DNA from 3 places in the Paenibacillus sp. S28 genome. Region 3 is predicted to be linked to each of the others. Evidence: riboswitches for the same ligand, from Rfam matches in the RefSeq annotation. Region 3 holds a riboswitch; each other region holds the start of a gene.

Region 1 (5,148 bases), on a different contig from region 3:
GACTGCGCGGGATACATAATGGACATAATGCCAATTGTTAGGAATCCCGTCCTCAGCCTGTACCGAATATTGGCACATCGGAGGCATAACAATCCGGTTTTTCAGAGATAATCCTTTAAGTACATAAGGTGTAAATAGATCTGCCATTGCTTCGTGTCTCCTTTATGTTGTATGTGATTAAGCCTATATGACAACAGGGTTATATGATTGCAGCGCCGCCGCTCATTGTCCATACCTCGCGGTTACGGCCAACGTGCAGCGACCGTAATCCATCAGTTCTATTATACACGCTTTGCCGAACGATATGAAAATGTGGCCCAGCATCTGATTTAAAGCAACATAATTGCATCAACTTATGGACATAACAAGGATAATCATGTTTTCGCTGTTTGTCCGCGGTGGAAAGGAGTCGAGACGGATGAAAAAGAAGCTGTTATGCACATTGCTGTCTTCCCTGCTGATTTTGTTGTTGATCTGTCCTTGGCAGTCCGGGCGGCTGGCAGCCGCCGCTCAAGGCGGTGAACCCCCGAAACATCCGTCAGGTTCCGAACCTGCACGGGAAACCAGCAGCCGGGAGGCGAAAGAAAAGCGGAAGGAACAGCAGATCCTTACGCTCGGCCAGCTGATCAAAAAATATCCCGAAACGTTCAAAATTCACGGTCCGCGCGTCAAAGAGGTGGCCCTAACCTTTGATGACGTGCCGGATCCCAGGTTTACTCCTCAGATCCTGGATGTGCTCAAAGCCCATCATATTAAAGCCACCTTTTTTGTGATGGGCAGCCGGGCGAAGAAGCATCCCGAGCTGGTCGAGCGCATCGTCCGTGAAGGACATGTGATCGGAAACCACTCCTATAATCATCCCGTGTTTCACAAATTGGAGATGGACGAATATGTAGCCGAGATTAAGCGGACGGAGAACACGCTTTACGGCATCGTCGGTTATAAGCCCAAGCTGATCAGGCCGCCTTATGGAGACATCACGGAACGCCAACTGCGCTGGGCCAAGCAGCAGGGCTACAAAATCGTAAACTGGAACGTCGATTCGCTGGATTGGAAAGGAATCGGCAAGGAAGCGGTCAAGCGCAACGTGCTGTCCACCGTTGGGCAAGGCTCGATCATTCTTCAGCATGCGGGAGGCGGAACCACGTCCAATCTCAGCGGTACGATCGATGCCCTTCCGGACATTATTCGGACCTTGAAAAATAAAGGCTATTCATTCGTCACGCTGCCGAGGTTACTTCACGTTCCAAAAGACAAGTAACGCGCTGAGGGTACAAAAAAAACCGGCTTGAGTACAAAAGCCGGTTTTTCCGTGTTATTATGAATAGCATTGACTATTTAATGAAGTACAGCTCAACGTCCTGGAATCCGAAGGCACTGACGCTTTCCGGGCTGCCAGGCACGAAAATGTCGATGCGTTTCCCCTTAATCGCGCTGCCGGTATCCTTAGCTGTCGCTACGAAGGCTTTCTTCGGGAGGCCCGGGAAGCTGTGACCGGTAACGAGCACTTTCGTTCCCAATGGAATAACGGACGGGTCAACCGCGATCGTGCCCAGCTTCAGCGGGTTGCCGAAGTAATCCACTGCGCCCCACTTGCCGTTTTCGCTAGCTGCGGAAGAGTATGCCGTAGCTCGGACGTCCAGCGTTTTGGAGTAATCGAAGGTTTTACCCCATGCTTCCACGACTTTGTCATCGCCGTTGACGTTCAGGGAAGCAGCCGTGATGATGGAGCCGCTGTCCTCTGCGGCAAATGCCTTGGCTGTGCTTGCTCCGGGAACGTTTAATTTCAGGCCCGGATAAATATTGGTTGCTTGTACATTCGGATTTGCATTCATCAGTTGATTCAAATTAACGCCATATTGTTTAGATAGTGTATAGAAGGTGTCTCCATCCTTCGCTACATGGACCGAGTCCGCAAACGTGGGTACCGCCTGTACCGCCAGAGAAATGCCGATGATGGCTGCAAGTGTCTTGATTCCTTTAAGTCTTTTCATGGTTCCTCCTTAAGTCGTGATGCCTGCGAAGTTAGCTGTCGGATTCGGATTGAGGAGACAACCCTACGCCCTGTTGGTGCGATTCACCCCAAGCGTACTATGTACACAAATTACATCCCCCGCACTTTACCTTAAAAGTTTCGGCTCAACAAATATATCACAATTTTGTAACCTGTGCGCATGAAAATGTTACCAATACAAAAGCCTCGAAATATCAGGCTTTATATAGAGTTGTTAGCTGACTTAATCAAGGGAGCAACCGCTCAATTCCTTTCAAAAAAGTTACAACATCTTCATTCATTTTAACGATTTATTCATGAAAAGGTACAAAAAAAGCCCTGGATGAGTATTATTCTCGTCCAGGGCTTTATCATTTGTAGATGCAGGCTCTTGGTCAAAGGACCTTGCTCAGAAAATCTTTCGTGCGGCTGTTTTGCGGGTTACCGAACACTTCTGCAGGCGTCCCCTGCTCGACAATTTGTCCGCCGTCCATAAAGACGATCCGGTCGCCGACTTCCCGGGCAAATCCCATTTCATGGGTTACGATGACCATCGTCATGCCGCCCTCTGCGAGCTTCTTCATGACCTCCAGCACTTCGCCGACCATTTCCGGGTCCAGCGCCGAAGTCGGCTCGTCAAAGAGCATGACGTGGGGCTGCATGGCCAGCGCCCGCGCGATGGCGATCCGCTGCTTCTGCCCGCCTGACAGCTGGGACGGATACGCATCCTTCTTGTCGGATAATCCGACCGTGCGCAGCAGGTCAAGGGCAATCCGTTCCGCCTCGGCCGGCGGCTGCTTTTTCACCTTAACCGGCGCCAGCATGAGGTTCTGCAGCACCGATTTATGCGGGAACAGGTTGAAATGCTGGAACACCATGCCCATTTTTTCGCGTGTGGCATTGATGTTGTGACGTTTGTCCGTAATTGGCTCACCTTCAAACGTGATCTGTCCCCCTGTAGGAGTTTCGAGCAGATTCAAACAGCGGAGAAAGGTACTTTTTCCCGAGCCGCTGGGGCCGATCACGACGACGACCTCGCCTTTGGCGATGTCGATGTCGATCCCTTTCAGAATCTCCAGCTTGCCGAACGATTTGCGCAAATCTTTAACGCTGATCATCGGTATTCAGCCTCCTTTCAAATGCCCCCAGCAGCTTGGACAAGGTAAACGTCATAATGAAGTAGATGGCTGCAATGACCAGCAGCGGACTGAGGTAATCATACGTAATCCCTTGGATAGCCCCCGACTGGTACATCAAGTCGGTGACGCCGATAAACGATACGATGGATGATTCCTTGATAATCGTAATAAACTCGTTACCGATGGCCGGCAGCACGCTTTTTACAGCTTGGGGCAGCACGATGTACCGCATCGTCATGCTGCGCGTCATTCCCAGGGAACGGGCCGCTTCCGACTGGCCCCGGTCCACCCCTTGGATTCCGGCACGGAACACTTCCGCAAGGTACGCGGAGCTGTTAATGGACAACGTAATTGCACCGGACTCGATCGGCGTAAATTTGACCCCGAAGGCCACGAGGCCATAGTGAATAATAAACAGCTGAACAACCATCGGGGTACCGCGGAGAACTTCCACCCACACCGAACCGATCATCTTCGGCAGCCAAAAGCGGGACATCCGCATCAAGGATATAATAATGCCCAGCACGAAGCCGCATATGACGCCGATGGCCGCCAGGAGCAGTGTATACTGGATACCTGTCGCAAAATACGTCCGGTAATCCCAAAAAACGGAGAACATATTCATAAAGACCCAAGAACCTCCTTTGTCATCATACCTGCCTGTCCCATCCTTTCCCTGTATACAACAGATCGGGACATATTTGAAACAAGGTACCCATCATTGAACAGAAAAAATAGCGAATTCGCTTCGCTATTTTTTCCGATGTATAAAATGAGAACAGACAGCTTAACCTCTATTTCTGTGCAGCCAAATCGCTCGCTTCGGCAACGTACTGCTCAATCTTGTTTTCGGATTTCAGACGGTCCAGCGTTTTGTTGATTTGGTTCACGAGCTCAGTGTTACCTTTTTTGATCCCGATCGCGTAGCCGTCTTCCTTATAATCAGGAACCGCATCCGCAATTACCAGACCTTTGACGTTCTTGATGTATGCTTCGGCAACCGGCTTCTCCATGATGGAGGCATCCACGCGGCTCGAATTCAGCTGCAGCACGATGTCGGAAATTTTGCCCAGACCGGTGATCTTCGCGCCCGGAATCGTCTTGGCGATGTCCTCCTGGATCGAACCCTTCTGAATGCCGAGCGAAACTCCTTCCAGAGCTTTCATCGTGCTGTATTTGTCTTTGTCAGCCTCTCTGACGACAACGGCCTGCTCCGCCTTATAGTAGTTGTTCGAAAAATCGATTTGTTTCTTGCGTCCTTCGTTTGGTGTAAGGCCCGAAATGACAAAATCTACGCGGCCGGTGGACAGCTCGCCGAGAAGCGCATCAAAGCTCATGTCCTTGACTTCAAGCTGCGCCCCCATGTCTTTGGCGATTTCCTTAGCGATTTCGATATCGAAGCCGACGATTTGGTCCTTGCCGTTCACCATTTTATGAAATTCGTACGGCGGGAAGTCCGCGCTTGTTCCAAGCACGATTGTCTTGCCGCTGGCCGGCTGTTCGCCCGCTGCCGTGCCGCCTTCAGTCGAAGGTTTGCTACCACATCCGGCAAGCAGGGAGCCTACCAGCAGAATGCATGCCGTTAGAATACCCCATTTTTTCATATCTATCTCTCCTGTCCATTTCAATGATACTTATTGTTGTTCAAAGGCATGATCCGTATCCGGCCCAGCCCGAAAAACCACGGTTCTAATCATACAATAAAAATGCATGATTATGCAATGACATTTTCATACAGTGGTCAATACATTTCAAAATAGCCAGGATAAGGCGGATTACAGCTTTTTAATTCCATTTATTCCTAGTTCTATGGTTTCTTTTTGTCACCTCCCCCTCTTTTTCGGAATAAATATGTATTTACCGTTTCAAAGCCCGTCTCCTTCCTAATATGGATGCATAAATCCCTTCAAAAACCTGCACCCTTTGAAAGAAAAGCTTCTTATTATGTAATTACACGCAATGGGGACTCCTACGCAAAAAGTTCACCGAAACGTCAGATTAAGGCGGCAGCCATGG
Region 2 (5,148 bases), on a different contig from region 3:
ATCACCCCTACCCCATGGTATGGGCGAATCCCCCTATTGGTTCATCTTTTGTTTAATTTAAGCCGATGCCTTCCTTCCGCAGCAGGTTGCTAAGCACGGCATATTCCTCAATGCTGAGCGTCTCGCCGCGGCGGGACGGGTCGATTCCCGCTGCATGCAGCAGCTGATCCAGACGCTCCCGGCCCTCTGTGGGGAAGAAGCGGCTCTTCAGATTGTTCGATATCGTCTTTCGCCGCTGAGCGAACGATGCTTGTACCACCTCGAAGAAATGCCGCTCATCGTCCACCGCAACCGGCGGCTGTTCCCGCACGGCCAGACGGATCACTGCCGATTCCACGTTCGGCTGCGGAATGAATACCGTCTTCGGCACGATACACACCAGCTCCGGCACGCTGTAATACTGCACGGCAATGCTCAGGCTGCCGTAATCCTTCGTGCCCGGCCGGGCGGCCATCCGGTCCGCCACCTCCTTCTGGATCATCACGACGATGTTCTCCAGCGGGAGCCGCTCCTCCAGCAGCTTCATCAAGATCGGCGTCGTCACATAGTACGGAAGGTTGGCCACAACGCTGACTTTGGATACGCCGGCAAAATTACTCTTAAACAGCGCAGCGAGGTCCGTCTTCAGTACATCCCCATGATGAACCTTTACGCCGGGGTATGGGGCGAGAACCTCCTCGAGGATCGGAATCAGCCTCTGGTCGATCTCAACCGCCGTGACGGCCCCTGCCTGCTGGGCCAGCTTTTCGGTCAGGGCGCCGATACCGGGACCGATCTCCAGGGCACCCTTGGTGGAATCAAGTCCGGCCGCATCCACGATTTTATTTAAAATATTTTGGTCGATCAAAAAATTTTGCCCCAGGCTCTTCTTGAATGAAAAGCCGTGGCGCTGGATGATTTCTTTGGTTCGCCTTGGTGTGGCGATGTCGTCCATGCCGTTCACGTTGTCCGGCCTCCTTCATCTTCGATACGGGCAAGCGCATCCGCGAATTCTTCGCGGGATATTTGAAATATAGCGAGTCGCTTATAAAATTGCTTGCCATTGCAGTAGCCGATACCGAGGAGGTTGCCCATCGCCATCCGCCGGGCGGCGGCATCCGGGTGCACCAGCAGCCCCGCCTCCATCAGGTCCTCCATGTCGATCTGGCTTTCCGCGCCCTCATAAGAGGTGTGAACCCGCTCCAGAGCTCTGCGGATCGCCGCAGGCGAGGCGTTCTCCACACCGATATCCCCCTTGCGGGTCGCATCGGCCTCCGGGATAAACGCATGCTTGCAGCCGGGCACCTTGGCCGAAATGATTTTGCGGATTCTTTCGCCGGCGTGGTCCGGGTCCGTCAGCACAATGACCCCCCGCCGCTCCTGAGCCAGCGCGATCCGCTGGAGTATACGCGCATTGATGGCCGAGCCGCCTGTCTCGATCGTATCGGCATCCACCGCCCGCTTCACGGCCACGGTATCATCCCGGCCTTCCACCACAATGACTTCTTTAATCATGATTTCCTGTCTTCCTTTCGAGTACATTATACCCGTCAATGCCGCCGGACAGCCAAGTATCCCTGCAAGTGGGCATAACCGTGATGCCTGTTCAGGTACTTTGCGGGGTCCCGGTATAGACAAACTGCTGTAAATTAACAACAAAAAGAAGAGGAAAGCTCCTCTTCTTTAGCATGACATTTTCATGATCATAATACTATAACATTAGAATGGCAAAGTAAAACGAAATTAGTTCAGCTCCGGTTTGACCGGACCGATCACGTACACCTTAAGGCCGGATTTACGGCCAAAGTTGCGTGCCTGCTGGACGGAATCGTAGTATATATCGATTTTATTTCCCTTAATGGCTCCGCCTGTGTCTTCCGCACGACGGAAGCCAACGCCTTCAATGTAAACCCACCATCCCAAAGGAATGACGCTTGGATCAACCGCAATCGTGCGGCCTTCCGTGACGCGTGTTCCTGTGGCGGTGCGTGTGCCGACTCCGGACTCGCCAGACGAATAAGCGGTCATGGATACTTTGATCAGCTTCTTGTAGGAAAAGTCAACGCCAGCCTTGCTGACCCGGTTGTTACTGCTGCTGCTGACCTTCTTCACCTTGGCAGGGGTAGAAGAAGCTTTGGCAACGGCTGTTTTGACTTCGGTCACTACGGGAACAGGCTTTTTCTTCGTGCCGACGGCAATGACCTTATCCTTGGTCACCGTCTGCACTTTTTTGCCCACCATTTTCATGGACACCAGCTTGCCGTCTTTGTACTTCTTCTCAATGTACTGCACCATGACGCCAGGAGCTCCCTGCTGAATCACCCGCGACTCGCCTTTGTAAATGCTGGGGTCGGAGGTTTTGACCACCCGGAAGGGGAGGGATTCATGACGCTGTACCACTTGTTTGTTCATCCGGACGATCCGGATGTCCGTGTTGGTGGAGACCGCCGTTTCGACAGCCGGAGTCACAATGTCCGTTTCCTTGACTTTGACGCCGGTTTCTTTCAGCACGTCGCCGACCGTTTTGGCCGTTGTATACAAATGCTTCGTTGCACCATCAGCCGTCACTTTCACAGGACTCGCGCGGTCGATCACGACCTTGTCGCCGTCGGATATAGCCCCGCTCAGCGGCATCGATATTTGGTCCTCGGGTTTCAGACTGATTTCCTGCTCATCCAGCATTTCTTGAAGTAAAGATGTATTGGTCTGTACAGATTTCATTTGACCGTCTACTACCAAATAAACTTGTTTTCGCGATTGACTGTACACGAGCAGCAAGATCATCAGGGTAACCGCGATTGAAACGATAGCTGCAGTGGAGATCTGGCGCAAATTCTCATGCTTCCATCGCAATGCGTAAGACATGCTGGAGATTTTTGAATCATGGGTCTTCTCTGGTTGGAAAACGCCCACTTTCTCGATCCTCCTTCATAGCCTCGCCGTCTAGAGTTATGCATGATTGTATTTGACGCGACTATACTCAATTTTTTACAAGAACCCACAGAAAGCATGCGTTCTTGCACCATGAACCAATCTCTCCATCATGATTTGTCACCTCCTGTTATACAACAGTATGATGACTGCCTCTCCTTTATTCAAAACAAAAGAAGCCGATAGAAAAGAGCTTACGAGGACTCTTTCGTGGCTTCCGGATGTCTGAATATCGGAATTGTCATGCACGAGGGTACCTCTCTTTATCCGCTTACGGGGTTAGCTGTCGGGTTCGGGCGAAAGAGAGCCGCCCTATTCGCGTCCTTACGCTCATGGCGTAAAGCCGTTCAATTCACCCCAGAGACCCAAGAAAGAAATCAAATACGCTTGCGGGCATGGGACCACTTCCGGTCTGTCATGACCCGCTCCAGTATTGGTTCCCCCGTTCTCCCATGCGGGAGACTCAGCGAGACTGGTTCATGAAAGCTGCGAAGGTAAGACCTTAACGACAGCTCAATGATTCACTGAAAAGATGATATCCTGTTTTGATGCATGTTGTAAAGCAGTAATCAACCACGTTTATTTGAAAAAGTGGTTAAAAAAATGTAATATTCGGCGTTTTGTTTGTTAAAATTCTTTAATCATTCGCTCATGCTCATTTTTTCGGCTGTTTTTCTCCCGATTTCACACAATTCCAAATCGTTCCAGCCCATTTTGGGTGGTAATCCGGGCAATTTCCTCCAGGTCAACCCCCTTAATCAGGGCTGCCGCTTCAGCGACCAGACGGACGTTTGCCGACTCGTTTCTCTTTCCTCGGAAAGGATGCGGCGTGAGATAAGGGGAGTCGGTTTCGATGAGCAGCCTGTCCATCGGAACCTGAGCTAGGACCTCTTTGGGAACTCTGGCATTCTTGAACGTAATCGGTCCGCCAAACGAAAGATGGAAGCCCATATTCAGGCACAGCTTCGCGGTTTCCCAGCTCCCCGAGAACGAATGCATGACGCCGCCGACCTCGCCGGCCTTCTCTTCCCGTAATATTTTCACAATATCCTCATGGGCGTCCCGGTTATGTATAACAATTGGCATGTTGAGCTCTCGGGCCAGTCCGATCTGCTGGCGGAGGACCCGGTGCTGCACATCCTTCGGCGAGGTGTCCCAGTAGTAATCCAGTCCAATTTCACCGATGGCCACCACCTTGGGATGACTGCATAAGGATGCAATCCACTCCAGATCGCCTTCCTGCATAAAAACGGCGTCCTGCGGATGCCAGCCTATGGCCGCATATATAAAATCATACGTTTCCACCAGCTTCATCGTCGATGGAATCGTCTCCCGGTTAAAGCCAACGTTGATCATCCGGGTTACACCGGCTTGTACGGCATTGTCAATGACCCGCTCCCGGTCCTCGTCGAATTGTTGCGCATCCAGATGGGTGTGCGTGTCGAACAGTTCCATGAATTTGAACTCCCTTCTTGTCGGTACCCCATGTTCCTTTTCGTACGGTATTTTGTCATTAAAGCTTGAAAATGCGAGAAATCGAAGGAGAAAGATCGGTTATCGCCTTTTCTAGTTTATCTTCCGGATAATACAAGTGATATTTCCCGCGGTGAATGCCGCTGATGGAACGGACAATATCCGACACCTCGGATATTTCCCGCAGCTGCTCCTGGCGGTCGAGCAGTAGGATCTGTTTCTGGCTCGACTCGTCACCCGGACGAAATACATCGTAAGGAAGATCGGTCGGAAAATCAATCTCCAGATCATATTCTGGGTTCATTCCAGCTTGTCCAAACTCCCGGCGGATTTCATCGATCATTTCCAAATCGACGGAGTCCATTTCTACATATTTATACAGTTTACGGTGCATAAATCGGGTGCACAGCTCGCTGAGTATGCGGTCGTCCTCATAGGACCACTGGAGGAAAGCCGTTTGAATCAGCGCCTCGTCCAGCTTCAGATAAGCTTGCACGTCCAGTTTGTCTTCAAAGAGCTGCGGCAGCGGCTCGACCATAAAGCCAAATGGATAACCATCCTGGTACAGCTCCTTGGCCCGCCGGAAAATTTGGCGCAAAATAATTTCCGAACTGCGGGTTACCGGATGGAAGTAGACCTGCCAGTACATCTGGTACCTGGACATTAAATAATCCTCCACGGCATGCATCCCGGACTCTTTGACCACCACTCTCCCCTGGTAAGGACGGAGCATCCGCAGAATACGGTCAATATCAATCGTACCGT
Region 3 (5,148 bases):
TTTGGCCACCACCCCTTTATTACGATTGATTATAAAAATGTGACGCTGCGTTTGACTTCATGGGATGAAGGCGGGATTACGTCCCTGGATGTCAAGGAGGCTCACCAATTTAACGAACTGTTTGAAAAAATGCGTTCCGGCGAAAAAAGGTAACGAGAATAATGCAGCAAATAAAAACACGCTTTGCGATGAACGTCCCGTTCTTCCAAAGCGTGTTTCTGTATGCGTTACAACCGTTATTTCTTCTCAGCCAACCACTGGGCCACATTGGCGATCTCTTCAGCTTTCAACTTGTCTTTAAAGGATGGCATGCCGCCTTTACCTTTAGTGATAATGGTGTAAATCTCTTCAGCGGACAGTTGGCTTCCGATCTTTTGAAGGTTCGGGCCTACGGCACCCTGAAGCTGATCCCCGTGACAGCTAATGCAGCCCTGTGCTTTAATCGTAGATTCGGCCGCTGCGGCGTCCATCGTAACTTCCGGCATGGTCGGCTTCTCTTCTTCCGCCACCTGCTCTTTGCCTGGAAGCGTAAACATGAGCACAATTGCCATAACCACTGCGATCGTTAATACACCGCTCATGATCCATTTTTGCATCCGTTTTCGTCCTTTCTATGTAAACTGTCATTCTTCATTCCTTCATTATAACGGAACAAGCCATCACATCAAATAGTTTGTGTCAAAAAAGCAAACGAATCCAAACTTGGGGCCACCAAAAATACACAAATTTGTACCATTTTTATGATGATGGAATTTTCAAAGTTAGATCCCTTCATAGACCATACAGTGAAACAGCTGTTCACCTTCAGGGGTCAGCTTGGGGTAGGTATCAGCGATAACAAACCCCGACTTCCCGTAAGCCCGGATGGCCCGCTTATTCCATGTGTGCACTTCAAGGTCGATTTCGTCCCCAGGCCGTTTTTCCCGGGCTGCGCCGACCACAGCCTGCATAAAGCTCTTACCCAGCCCCTGGCCGCATAAATCAGGCCGCATGCCAACACCAAGCCGGGTCACGCCTGCCAAGGGAAAGAACTGCGCGAACCCGCACAAGGTATGTTCAGCATCCAGGACGGACACATACTGGCTTTGCCTCACCTCAGGATCACCAAATTCGACGCCAAGCGCCTCCATCTGATCCCACGGCAGCCAGCCGTATAAATCGTATGGAGGTTCGTACGCCCAACCGCAGACGGTCTCAGCATGCTCCCGGGTCATGGGAACGATCATGAAGCTCTCATGTTGGAGGTTCATGTGCAGATCTCCCTTCCAGACCTCCCTGTAGGATTTGAACATTAGAGAAAAAATATTCCGGATTGCCGCAGATATCTGTTTAATTCCGGAATATAGGGGTAAATGAGGAGTAGCGGGCGGGAATGGAAGGGTTACCCATTTCTGTCCGCAAAAAATCCCGCAAAAGGAGATTTCGGCAAAAATCTCATTCTACGGGATCTCGTACCCTTGCTTTACCTGCATTACTGGACGTCATCTACGTCCTCGGAATCGACGGCGGCGGTTTTGTATTTATCCGTACTCATGATTCGTTTGGCGCCAACGTAGCGGTTGACGTAGTAGCTGTCGCTCAGAGAGCTGATGATCACACCGCGAGAAGTGGAGGCATGTGCGAATTTTCCGTCGCCGACGTAAATTCCGACATGGGATACTCCGGCTCCCGATGTATTAAAGAATACCAAGTCGCCTGCTCTCAGATCACTGCGGGATACGGCCGAACCCATGCTGAACTGGGATCCAGACTGATGGGGCAGATCGATGCCCAATTGATCAAATACGTACATTGTAAATCCCGAGCAGTCAAATCCGCTTGTTGTGGTTCCGCCCGTTCTGTACTTGGTTCCGATCGCACTGTCGATCACTTTATCCATCTTGGAATCCGCGAAAGCGCTTCCTGTGCCGACCGTGAGCACGATGGCGAAACTCATGACTGCTGCTGCAAGTTTCTTCTTCAAGTAAAATACCCCTTCCGGCGCCTGCGAGGTTAGCTTAAGGATTCGGTAGAAGGCCCCCTATGATCCCTCTGAAGCAAGATCAATTCACCCATAACTGGTTCCCCCGCTTTCCTTAGTGTGAGGAAATTCGGCATGAACTTTTTACACTATGTATAATTCCCTGTTACTTCTTATTCGTTCGCAACTTTGTGTCAGGTAAAGATTACAAAGTTGTTACTATCGCTGGGACTATTGTAACAAAGGAATCGGACTTTGGCAATTGTTTCTAACAGAAAAAGAAGATTTGTAGGAAAAATTATAGGAAATGATGTTTATTTGTTGGACGAGTGGGTAAAAGAAATGACAAGGGTGGAAAAAACAGGAGAAAATCGTGGATTTACTCGTTTAAAAAATTTTTTTGAAATGCTGTTACCTTTTCGGTGGTTCGTACGTCTAATAAGTAACAACAAACCCGCGGGGCGATTTCGGCAAAAATCAGCGGCGCGGGTTGTTCTGGATATGCATTGTTTTCGAGAGATAATCAATTGTAAACCGCAGCTTGGTATTTGGCCGTACTCATGACCCGTTTGGCGCCAACGTAGCGGTTGGCGTAGTAGCTTTGGCTCAGTTTGCTAATGGTAACGCCTTTCGAAGAGGACGCGTGCGCGAATTTTCCGTTGCCGATGTAAATGCCGACATGGGAAACGCCTGCGCCTAGGGTGTTAAAGAAAACAAGGTCTCCTGCTCTCAGCTGGCTTTTGGAAACAGCGGTACCTGTTTTATATTGCGCAGCCGATACACGCGGGAGGGTTAACCCCAGCTTTTGGTACACGTAACGGGTAAAACCGGAGCAATCGAAGCCGTTCGTAGTTGTTCCGCCGGTTTTGTAAGAAACGCCGATCGTGTTGTTAACGATGTGATTCAGAGATGAATCCGCAAATACGCTGCCGGTGCCCATGGAGAACGCAAGTGTAAGGCCCAGCGCTGCGGCTGCCAACTTCTTCTTCAAAAAAATAAACCCCTTCCAATGCCTGCGAGGTTAGCTTAAGGATTCGGTAGAAGGTCCCCTATGATCCCTCTGTAGCGAGATCAATTCACCCAAAATTGGATCCCCCGCTTCCTGGTGCCCGGGAATTCGGCTCGTGATGATTGCACCGGAAATGGACATGCTGACAAGTTACCTATAATCGTACATACCAATCAAATGAACGGACAAATGATGAAATCAGTTACAGCAAAGTCAAAATCGTTACAGCAAAGATTACAAAGTTGTTACTAAGTTCGTACTCGGATTATTTTAACAGAGGATTTATACTTTGGCAAATGGTTAACAATCATTTTACAACAAAAACCCCGCCTCTTTTCAACAGAAAGAGACGGGGTTCTTCTTTTATCAGCGGATTAAAGTGATGACAAAATTTTAACTATTCCGAAATATTTTTTTTCGTACGGTTCATTTGCTGATGCCACAAATCATATTGGGAGGAGATATTCCATAATTTAAAGATACAGCTGACCATATGATAGCCCTGTTGGATAATCAGGGTGGCAAGCCCTGCCCAGATCAGAGAGACGCTGCTGGTAATGCCATACAAGAGCAGGCTGACCGCGCCCAGCAGAACGGATATACCGATGACCGGCAGCGCGCTTCGCAGGCAGATCCAGAGCGAGGAGAACATGCTGGTTCCACCGGTTTTGCCAAACTGCATGAACAGAATCATCTGATGGACGATGTAGCAGTACAGAAGCCAGACTGCAATGTACGGGATGCAGTGAAGCAGCTGGGCATGGTTTTGGATCGCGCTGAGCAGGATTGGATACATCTTCGGGATCATCCAGTATAACGGAGCGGCGATAAGCACCCATTCGATCAGGTGAAAAAGAAACACCGTTTTGCCGTGCAGCTTCATGCCCTGGAAGAAAAACAGTCCGCGTTCCCCCTGATGCTCCCGGTGCAGGCCATAGAAGATGCCCGCGTGGATAAAAGGGGTCAGCAGCATGCGGAGGGCGACCATCCCCAACAGAACCCACAGGTAGGTATGCACGGTGCTGCTTTGGGTTAAGCTCATTTGTCCCTCCACATAATAGAGGACTTGGCTGAGTTCGGTCGGCGGGGGATCGGGATACCGCATCAGCAGCGGCACGACCGCCGAATCGATCAGACGGTACAGGAAGTAGCCCCAGAGCAGCTGGTACAGGAACATGATGATCATGACATAAAATTGGTCTTTGACGCTTTTCCAACCGTTAACAATATAGGATTTCACTGCTCTCACCTCACCAGGACAGACTTCCAAGCAGGGTTTCAATCAGCTTGGTAATGCTTACGTTCCAGCGGAGGAGCACTTTATGATCCATGTCCGCCTTCAGGTAGTTGTTCACATGTTTGTTTTCCAGCACGATCGTATAGCCGGGATCGATCATGGCCCAGGCCAGCGGGGAGCTGTATGTCAGCTTGAACTGGGTGCTGGCGTTCTTTACGTCCCAAACCTTTTTGATCTGATGCCCGTCCGTAAACGTGAACAGAATCGGCACCTGCGGCAGATCGCCGCCCTTTTTGCTGACCTTCACCATAGAATCATACCGGGGCTGCGCCGAATCTTTATCCTTGCGCACCGTAATTTCGTCGACCGAAAAATCCGCCATCTGGCTGCCGTATACATATTGATCGAAGAAGGTTTGCCACGACTTGCTGGTTACCTGCTCGACCACCTTTTGAAAATCAGCCGTGGCAGGATGTTCGAAACGGTATTTCTTCGCATAGGTGGACATGATTTTCTTCATGGTCTGGGCGCCGGTCAGCGTCTCCATTTCTTTCAGGACCATCTTGCCGCGGTAATACACGTTCAGTGCATATTGATTCTGCGACGTATATTTCCAGGCGTCCTGGGTCAGCGGCGCAGGTGAAGCGATGAGCGAGGACTGAATCGGCAGATTGGGGATGACGCCGTATTCCTGCTCCATCAGCTTATCCTCAGCATAGGAGGTGAAGCCTTCGTCCAGCCAGGCCTCCTCGAACTCGTTGCTGGCGATCATGCCGTAGAAGTACTGATGGCCGATTTCATGGATGACGGTCCGCTCGAGGTCGTAACCCGGGGAGTCGTCCTTGGCCCCGAAGGCCGTAATCAGCGTTGGATACTCCATGCCGCCTGCCCCGTTGCCTGCTTCGGGCGGAACGACGATAGATAGAGTGGAATACGGATACT

The links. Region 3 has a riboswitch for cyclic di-AMP ahead of IAE55_RS32925 (C40 family peptidase). Riboswitches for the same ligand answer to the same signal wherever they lie in the genome.
Region 1: another riboswitch for cyclic di-AMP. It lies ahead of IAE55_RS28050 (3D domain-containing protein); the one in region 3 lies ahead of IAE55_RS32925 (C40 family peptidase).
Region 2: another riboswitch for cyclic di-AMP. It lies ahead of IAE55_RS31835 (ubiquitin-like domain-containing protein); the one in region 3 lies ahead of IAE55_RS32925 (C40 family peptidase).

The regions. Positions count from the first base shown of each region.
Region 1 is NZ_JACVTM010000017.1:47,533-52,680, reverse strand. It holds gene IAE55_RS28060 (NADH:flavin oxidoreductase/NADH oxidase) at 1-147, opposite strand, end outside; gene IAE55_RS28055 (polysaccharide deacetylase family protein) at 419-1,261, shown strand; gene IAE55_RS28050 (3D domain-containing protein) at 1,335-1,994, opposite strand; cyclic di-AMP (ydaO/yuaA leader) riboswitch at 1,998-2,150, opposite strand; gene IAE55_RS28045 (amino acid ABC transporter ATP-binding protein) at 2,389-3,111, opposite strand; partial or broken gene IAE55_RS34415 (ABC transporter permease subunit) at 3,098-4,736, opposite strand.
Region 2 is NZ_JACVTM010000026.1:11,028-16,175, reverse strand. It holds gene rsmA (16S rRNA (adenine(1518)-N(6)/adenine(1519)-N(6))-dimethyltransferase RsmA) at 53-943, opposite strand; gene rnmV (ribonuclease M5) at 940-1,494, opposite strand; gene IAE55_RS31835 (ubiquitin-like domain-containing protein) at 1,723-2,892, opposite strand; cyclic di-AMP (ydaO/yuaA leader) riboswitch at 3,163-3,389, opposite strand; gene IAE55_RS31830 (TatD family hydrolase) at 3,595-4,365, opposite strand; gene IAE55_RS31825 (HD domain-containing protein) at 4,424-5,148, opposite strand, start outside.
Region 3 is NZ_JACVTM010000030.1:7,007-12,154, reverse strand. It holds gene IAE55_RS32945 (4a-hydroxytetrahydrobiopterin dehydratase) at 1-153, shown strand, start outside; gene IAE55_RS32940 (c-type cytochrome) at 237-596, opposite strand; gene IAE55_RS32935 (GNAT family N-acetyltransferase) at 762-1,250, opposite strand; gene IAE55_RS32930 (C40 family peptidase) at 1,472-1,963, opposite strand; cyclic di-AMP (ydaO/yuaA leader) riboswitch at 1,967-2,106, opposite strand; gene IAE55_RS32925 (C40 family peptidase) at 2,484-2,951, opposite strand; cyclic di-AMP (ydaO/yuaA leader) riboswitch at 2,956-3,093, opposite strand; gene IAE55_RS32920 (hypothetical protein) at 3,367-4,209, opposite strand; gene IAE55_RS32915 (M1 family metallopeptidase) at 4,220-5,148, opposite strand, start outside.